Linked DNA regions of Pseudorhizobium banfieldiae. The protein of the gene in region 1 interacts with the protein of each later gene in a pairwise test. Links are inferred from orthologs where the notes say so. Each region holds a gene or a part of one and is shown on either strand. Other genes may lie near its edges.

Region 1 (4,623 bases):
ACGCAGGAAGACAATGAGTTCCGCTTCCAGGAGCTCGAGAAAAGCGAAAACGGAGCGGCCGGGAAACCGGCCGTCGCCGCTTCAGGCTCGCCGCAAGCGGTCCCCGAGTCGCCAGCTGACGACGTAGCGCGTATCATCGAGACCCCGCCGGCAACGGAACCTTCGCGGGCCGCTCCCGGCGAAACGGTGCTCGGCTCGATCGAGTTCGACCAGAGCGGCAACCCGAAGACGGTTACCCGCAACGAGACAGACAACTCCGCTGGCCTCCCCGGTGTCGACGCGGGACCCGGCCTGCCGCAGGCGCAGGATCCCCAGCAGACCGCGTCGCTCGGTAGCGAGAGCGATGTCTACCAGGTTGCCTACAATCACATTCTCTCCGGCGACTATGCACTGGCTGAACAGGAGTTCACGCAGTATCTCGCCAGTTTCCCGGAAGGCTCCCGCTCGGCAGATGCGAGCTTCTGGCTGGGTGAGGCGCAGTATTCGCAGGGCAAGTACAACGAGTCGGCGCAGACCTTCCTGAACGCCCACCAGACCTACGGCACATCAGCGAAGGCCCCCGAAATGCTGTTGAAGCTCGGCATGTCCCTTGCTGCCCTCGACAATAGCGAGACGGCCTGTGCCACCCTGCGGGAAGTGACGAAGCGCTATCCCAAGGCCCCTCGCGCCATCCTTTCCAAGGTTTCTTCCGAGCAGAAGCGTCTCGGTTGCTGATCGCGGCCGTGCAAACCGGCACCCAGCCACCCATTTCGCCTGATGAAGCCATCCGCAGCCTGCTGGCGCGACTGGCAAGGCCGGCCCGGCTCCTCGTCGCCGTGTCCGGCGGGAGCGATTCACTCGGTCTCCTGCTCTCCCTGGCCCGCCATCCACATGAAGGCATCACCCTCCTTGCGGTTACCGTCGACCACGGCCTGAGGGCGGCATCGGCGCAGGAGGCGGCTGAGGTGAGCCGCATCTGCCAGGGACTTGGCATCCCGCATGCGACGAAGAGGTGGCTCGGAGACAAGCCCGCAACCGGTGTTGCGGCCGCGGCCCGCGAGGCGCGCTACCGCCTGCTCTGCGAAGCGGCGGATGAGGTCCGCGCAACCGCCATCCTCACCGGCCACACGCTTGACGATCAGATCGAGACGGTGACGATGCGGGCGGGGCGGACGAGCGAACCCGATGCCCCCGGACTTGCCGGCATGGCTGAGGCCGTGCTTCTACATCGCCGCCACTGGCTGTTGCGGCCGTTCCTTCGGACGCGCCGGGAAGACATCCGTGTATTTCTGGACAGATTAGACCAGGACTGGATCGACGATCCTTCCAACGCCGACCGCCGTTCTGAGCGGGTCCGCACGCGGCTTGCACTGGCGGAGAAGCCAGCGGTCCTGCTCGACCAGATCGATGCCGTCTCCCGCCGACGTCAGGACATCGCCAACTCTGCGGCCGAATGGCTTCTAACCAACGCCACTGTCCAGCACTCGGTGCTGATGCGGGTACCCGTCGAGGGGCTTTCGGCGGACCCGGTCGTTCTGCGTTATGCCCTGTCCACGTCGATTGCCGTTCTCGGCGGACGCGAGCAGGGACCGGCGGGCCACACGCTCGACAAGCTCGTTGACGCATGCCGGCTCTACACGCCCTGGAAGATGACGGCAGGACGGGTGCTGATCGACCGCCGCAGGTCCGCGCTCTATCTTTGCCGCGAGAGCCGCAATCTTCCTTCGCTGACGCTGAATGCCGGCGAGATAGCTGTCTGGGACGGCCGATTCCGGATCGTTAATCGCGGTGCTGAGCCGCTGTCGCTGGTTCCGGCGAGAAACCCCGAAGGCGCCGCAGGACTGTTTGGGGAGGTCCCACCCTCGATCGCACTGCGGGCAGCGGGGGTGTTGCCTCCCGACCCTGCCGAAGGTTCCGTGGGTACGGCACTGGAAGCCTTTTTCTGCACGCCGCTGCTTGCCCCATTCGACCGCTTTTTGCCGCAGTTCGACCTTAGTGTCGCGAGCGCCTTCGCAAAGCTGATGGGCTGCGACGATTTTGCGCCCGTTCCCATCGAGGATTCGGTTCGGAAAAGATAACCAGTCCAGCCGCTTTGCCTTGGCAAGGGCTAGGTGCACCCCTATGTTAGCCGCAAGCACAGGCGGCTCTCAGGCCACCTCTCACTTCCGGGGAGTTCGATGAACCCAAACTTTCGCAATTTCGCCCTCTGGGCGATCATAGCGCTTCTGCTGATCGCGTTGTTCAGCATGTTCCAGACGGCGCCGTCACAGACGAGCTCTCGGGAGATCGCGTACTCGCAGTTCCTCAGTGATGTGGAGAGCGGTCGCGTTCGTGAGGTCGTGGTCACCGGCAATCGCGTCATGGGGACCTATGTCGAGAACGGCGCCGGCTTCCAGACCTATTCTCCGGTGATCGACGACTCGCTGATGGAGCGCCTCCAGTCGAAGAACGTCACCATCGTGGCGCGGCCGGAGAGCGACGGCTCCTCGGGTTTCCTGAGCTATCTCGGAACACTCCTGCCGATGCTGCTGATCCTCGGCGTCTGGCTGTTCTTCATGCGACAGATGCAGGGCGGTTCCCGCGGCGCCATGGGGTTCGGCAAGTCTAAGGCGAAGCTGCTGACGGAAGCGCATGGCCGCGTGACCTTTGACGACGTCGCTGGTGTCGACGAGGCCAAGCAGGACCTCGAAGAAATCGTCGAGTTCCTGCGTGACCCGCAGAAGTTCCAGCGTCTCGGCGGCCGCATTCCCCGGGGCGTTCTGCTGGTTGGTCCTCCCGGTACCGGCAAGACCTTGCTGGCCCGCTCCGTTGCCGGCGAGGCCAATGTGCCGTTCTTTACCATTTCCGGTTCGGATTTCGTGGAGATGTTCGTCGGCGTTGGCGCGAGCCGTGTCCGTGACATGTTCGAGCAGGCCAAGAAGAACGCGCCCTGCATCATCTTCATCGACGAAATCGACGCCGTTGGCCGCCATCGTGGCGCCGGTCTCGGCGGCGGCAATGATGAGCGCGAGCAGACCTTGAACCAGCTGCTGGTCGAGATGGACGGCTTCGAGGCGAACGAGGGTATCATCCTTATCGCTGCCACCAACCGTCCGGACGTCCTTGATCCCGCCCTGCTGCGTCCCGGCCGTTTCGACCGCCAAGTCGTGGTGCCGAACCCGGACATCGTCGGGCGCGAGCGTATTCTCAAGGTTCACGTCCGTAACGTGCCGCTGGCGCCAAATGTCGACCTCAAGGTGCTTGCCCGCGGTACGCCCGGTTTCTCCGGTGCCGACCTGATGAACCTCGTCAACGAAGCAGCCCTGATGGCGGCGCGTCGCAACAAGCGGCTCGTCACCATGCAGGAATTCGAGGACGCCAAGGACAAGATCATGATGGGCGCGGAGCGCCGTTCCTCGGCCATGACCGAGGCGGAGAAGAAGCTCACCGCCTATCATGAAGCAGGTCACGCCATCACCGCGCTCCGGGTGCCCGTCGCGGATCCCCTGCACAAGGCGACGATCATTCCGCGGGGCCGGGCTCTCGGCATGGTCATGCAGTTGCCGGAAGGCGACCGTTATTCCATGAGCTACAAGTGGATGGTCTCACGTCTGGTCATCATGATGGGCGGACGCGTTGCCGAGGAACTCACCTTCGGCAAGGAGAACATCACTTCCGGCGCGTCCTCCGACATCGAGCAGGCCACTAAGCTTGCACGGGCGATGGTCACACAGTGGGGATTCTCCGACGTGCTCGGCCAGGTCGCCTATGGTGAGAACCAGCAGGAGGTCTTCCTCGGCCACTCCGTGTCACAGTCGAAGAATGTCTCCGAGGCAACGGCACAGAAGATCGATGTCGAGGTTCGACGCCTGATCGACGAGGCCTATAACGAGGCCCGTCGAATCCTCACGGACCATCATGACGAGTTCGTCGCGATCGCCGAGGGGCTGCTCGAATACGAGACCCTCTCGGGCGACGAGATCAAGGCGTTGATCAAGGGGCAGAAGCCCAGCCGCGATCTCGGCGACGACGCTCCGCCGGCTCGCGGGTCCGCTGTCCCGACTGCCGGGACCAAGAAGGACGAACCCAAGGGCGGCGAAGCCGAAGGCGGAATGGAGCCGCAGCCCCACTAGCTATCGGGTCATCAAAATTAACTCTGGAAAGAGCCGTCCCTTTGGGCGGCTCTTTTCTGTTGGTAACGGGATGTAATGGTCTTTGACGCTATTTTACGTGTCAGGACCTGTGAAATATGGCATGACCGCAGCCCCTGAGGGACGGATGAGCCCCGTTTGGCCGCGGCAGATGCCGCGAAGCGCGCCATGGAGGCGCGGCACGAAGGAGCATGCATGACACGCCGCTATTTTGGCACCGATGGAATTCGAGGGCATTCCAACGCATTTCCGATGACCCCGGACCTGGCGATGCGCGTCGGGATCGCCGTCGGGAAGATCTTCCGCAATGGCAGCCATCGTCACCGTGTGGTGATCGGCAAGGACACCAGGCTTTCGGGCTACATGCTCGAGAACGCCATGGTCGCAGGCTTTACCGCCGCTGGTCTTGACGCCTTCATCCTCGGGCCGATCCCGACACCTGCAGTGGCGATGTTGACTCGATCGCTGCGCGCCGATGTCGGCGTGATGATCTCTGCCTCGCACAATCCTTACC
Region 2 (4,059 bases), 530 kb from region 1 along the record:
CAGGAACACCTGGCGAAGCGCCCGCCGCAGCGGGCGGAGCCGCCGGTGTCTGGCTGGAGACACCAGCCGAGCCCCCTTGCGAATTGTTCAGGTACTTGAAGAACTCCGAATCCGGCGACAGGACCATGGTCGTGCCCTGATCGGCGATGGAGGCGACATAGGCCCGCATCGACCGGTAGAATTCGAAAAAGCCAGGATCGCGACCGAATGCCTCGCCGAAAATCTTCGTGCGTTCGGCATCGCCTTCGCCTCGGATGATTTCGGCGTCTCGCTGGGCAGCGGAGACGATCTCCACCACCTGACGGTCGGCGATCGCGCGCCGCGTCTGGCCCAGTTCGTTACCGCGGGCACGGATCAGTTCGGCTTCGGCAAGACGCTCGGCCTTCATCCGCTCGAAGGTCTGCTGCGAGACTTCCTGGGTAAGGTCTGTGCGACGGATACGGACGTCACGGACTGCAAGGCCCAGCGACTCGGCCGCATCGCGCAGCTGTGCATTGACTTCCTGCATCATCTGCGACCGTTCGTCCGACAGGGCTGCATCGAAGTTGCGCAGACCATAGACACGGCGAAGAGCGGCGTCGAGACGGGTGCGAAGACGGGCCTCGGCAGCCTCCCGGTCGCCGGAAACCGTTTCGCGGAACCGCCGGGGATCGCTGATCTGGTAGACCACGAACGCGTCAACCTCGTAGAAGGCACCGCCGCGGACCTGGACGCGGATGTCGTCGAGGTCGAAGCGAAGCGCCCGGTCCTCAACATACTGCACCCGGTCGGCGTCCATGAAGGCGAAGGGCAGTTTGAAGTACAGGCCAGGCTCCGCCTTTACGTCCTGAATCTCACCGAAGCGGACAACGATAGCCTGCTCCCGCTCGTTCACCACGAAGACGGACGAGTAAATGAGGAATAGCAGGATCGCGAGACCGATCAAAATAGCTGGGAGGCGATTGGAACTCATCGGTTATCCCCCTGCTGGCTGCTGCCACGGTTCAGTTCGTTGAGGGGCAGGTACGGAACGACGCCCTGCCGCTCATCCATGATGATCTTGTTGGAATTCTTCAGGACCGTCTCCATGGTCTCGAGGAAGATACGCTGGCGCGTGACCTCTGGGGCGGTGGCATATTCGTCATAGATGGAGATGAAGCGCTGCGCCTCACCCTGTGCCTCGTTCACGACGCGATCCTTGTAGGCTGCCGCCTCTTCGCGGATCTGCGCGGCTTGACCGCGAGCCTGACCCAGTTGCTGGTTGGCGTACTGGTTGGCCTCTTCGACGAAACGGTCCTCATCCTGCTCGGCGCGCTGCACTTCTTCGAAGGCATCGGCTACTTCGCGCGGCGGGGCTGCATCCTCGATCGGTACGGCATTGATGGAGATGCCGGAACCGTAGGTGTCCATCGTCCCCTGAATGATCGCGCGGACCTCGGTCGAGATATCCTCGCGATTGTCGCGGAAGATGTCCTGCGCCGGGCGACGACCGACCACCTCGCGCATGGCGCTCTCGGCGACCTGCTGCAATGTGGCGGAAGGGCTTTCCAGGTTGAAAAGATACGCCTTGGGGTCGCTGACCGTATAGAGTACCGAGAACTGCACGTTGACGATGTTCTGGTCGCCAGACAGCATGAGGCCAGCGGAGGATTGGGCGCTGCCTGCAGCACCGATATTCTGCTGCTGCTCGGTGACCTTGACGATCTCGACGGTCTCGAAGGGCCAGAAATGGAAATGCAGGCCGGGCATGGAGATTTCTTCCTTCGGCTTGCCGAAGCGAAGTTCCACGCCGCGCTCATCCGGCTGAACGGTATAGACGGACTGGATCGCTAGGAACGCAACGATCGCGAGGATGACGAAGACCGCAGCCCCGCCGTTGAAGCCACCGGGAACGATCCCGCGAAGACGGTCCTGGCTGCGGCGGATCAGGTCTTCCAGATCCGGAGGACCACCACTTCCGCTTCCGCCACCGCCCCGAGGACGGTTCGAACCACCGCCACCCCATGGGCCCTGATTATTGCCGCCGCCGCCGCCCCACGGGCCGCCGCCGCCATTCTGATTGCTCCAGGGCATCAAAACCTCTTTGTTTGCCACTCCCATATACGTGGAAGCGCAGCTCCCTCGTCCTGCCCCCGTTATAGGGAGGCCGGCCGGTGCTTTCAACGACGCGTCAATAACTTCGGGGTGTTTGGTAACGAAATGTTTCAGTTTGTCGCGGGGCGACGGCGATAGATCGCAAAACGGGTCGGATAGTCGTCCCGCTCACCCGCTGGAACGAGCGTCTCCTCGACCTTCTCGAATACAGCGGGATCGATAGGCGGAAAGAACGTGTCTCCGTCCGGAACGGCAACCTCGACATGTGTGACATAGAGCACGTCGACGAGGTTCATCACCTGCCGGTAGACCTCGCCACCACCGATCACGCAGACTTCTGCAGCACCGGTCTCGGCAGCAACTTCCTGAGCCTTGGCCAAAGCCTTCTCCACGCCGTCAATTGTTACAGCACCCTGCACGCTGAAATCACGGTTCCGGGTTATGATGACATGGGGGCGTCCAGGCAACGGCTTGCCGCCGAAGGATTCCAGCGTCTTACGACCGAGCACGATTGGCTTGCCGATGGTCAGCTGCTTGAAGCGCCGAAGATCGGTCGAAAGTTTCCAGGGCATGCCGCCATCGCGGCCGATGACGCCGTTCTGCGCGACCGCGACGACGATGGAGACGGGAACAGTCATACCGCGATCGGTGCCTTGATGCTGGGATCGGCCACGTAGTTCTCCAGCGTGAAATCCTCGTAGCGGAAGGCAAAGAGATCCTTCACCGCCGGATTGATGCGCATGGTCGGCAAGGGCTTCGGGGTTCGCGTCAGTTGCAGCTCTGCCTGCTCGAAGTGGTTCCTGTAGAGATGCGCATCGCCGAGAGTGTGGACGAAATCGCCGGGCTTGAGCCCTGTCACCTGCGCCATCATCATTGTCAGGAGAGCATAGGACGGGATGTTGAAGGGCACGCCGAGGAATATGTCGGCGGACCGCTGGTAGAGTTGGCAGGAGAGCCGGCCGTCCGCCACGTAGAACTGGAACAGGCAGTGGCAGGGCGGAAGCGCCATCTCGTCAACCAGCGCCGGGTTCCACGCCGAAACGATGTGGCGGCGGGAGTTCGGGTTGGTCTTCAGTGATTCGATCACATTGGCGATCTGGTCGATATGGCCACCGTCGGGCGCCGGCCATGATCGCCACTGGGCACCGTAGACCGGCCCGAGATCGCCATTCTGGTCGGCCCATTCATCCCATATGGTGACGCCGTTTTCCCTCAGATAGGCGATGTTGGTATCGCCGCGCAGGAACCAGAGCAACTCGTGGATGATCGACCGCAGGTGCAGCTTCTTCGTCGTCAGGACGGGAAAGCCCTCCTCGAGGTCGAAGCGCATCTGGTAGCCGAAGACGGAGCGAGTGCCGGTCCCGGTTCGGTCTCCACGGTCGGTGCCGTGATCCATCACATGTCGGAGAAGGTCGAGATATTGCCGCATGATTTCACTGCCACTATGTTCGGTAGGCATCCTACAGGCCGCAGCATCCGGAACCAAGCGCCGACAGGACATCCGGGATGTCTATCCCCCGAAGTTAGGGTACCTGCATCCGAACGGGTCGAGGATGCGATCTATTCGAGTTCGCACCCCTTTTCACGGCGTAAGGAAATCCCTATATCTGCCTTGCCGGGCTTCGGTCCGGCTATGGCGATAAACGGTCGATGAAATAAGCCTATTGGACCCGGGGGCGGTACCCGGCGCCTCCACCAAAAACCGGTCTACCGAGACGACCGGCTTCTGATGGGGGCGAAATAGGATCGACAAGGGTGTAAAGATCGAACTTTTGCTCGGCATGATACCGCCGTTATCGGGTCACAATAGTAGTTGCAAACGACAACTATGCGGAAGCTCGTCTCGCTGCCTAATGGCGGTGTGACACTTCAAATCAAGTCCTAAGGGGTCGCACTCTTAGGCGGGGTCCGAAGGCACCTGGCAACAGAAGCCTTCACCTTCTCCCTTTTTGCGAAATTATATGCACTGGCCATCAAGCGGGCGCT

What was found.
Region 2: the proteins of ftsH (region 1) and hflK interact in binary tests that used the Escherichia coli proteins (3 or more experiments, as listed by UniProt). The link is inferred for Pseudorhizobium banfieldiae from one-to-one orthologs.

The regions. Positions count from the first base shown.
Region 1 is NZ_FO082820.1:2,568,253-2,572,875, reverse strand. What follows is about bases 1,748-4,623. They hold ftsH (ATP-dependent zinc metalloprotease FtsH), read left to right. Parts: upstream 1,748-2,156; coding sequence 2,157-4,091; downstream 4,092-4,623. Other genes in these bases: glmM (phosphoglucosamine mutase), read left to right, coding at 4,305-4,623; tilS (tRNA lysidine(34) synthetase TilS), read left to right, coding at 1,748-2,057. In the rest of the region: tol-pal system protein YbgF, read left to right, coding at 1-714; more of tilS, read left to right, coding at 708-1,747. UniProt on the Escherichia coli protein: Acts as a processive, ATP-dependent zinc metallopeptidase for both cytoplasmic and membrane proteins. Plays a role in the quality control of integral membrane proteins.
Region 2 is NZ_FO082820.1:2,038,216-2,042,274, forward strand. The notes cover bases 1-2,980. They hold hflK (FtsH protease activity modulator HflK), read right to left. Parts: upstream 2,053-2,980; coding sequence 949-2,052; downstream 1-948. Other genes in these bases: hflC (protease modulator HflC), read right to left, coding at 1-952; NT26_RS10095 (dihydrofolate reductase), read right to left, coding at 2,184-2,711; NT26_RS10100 (thymidylate synthase), read right to left, coding at 2,708-2,980. Also shown: more of NT26_RS10100, read right to left, coding at 2,981-3,502.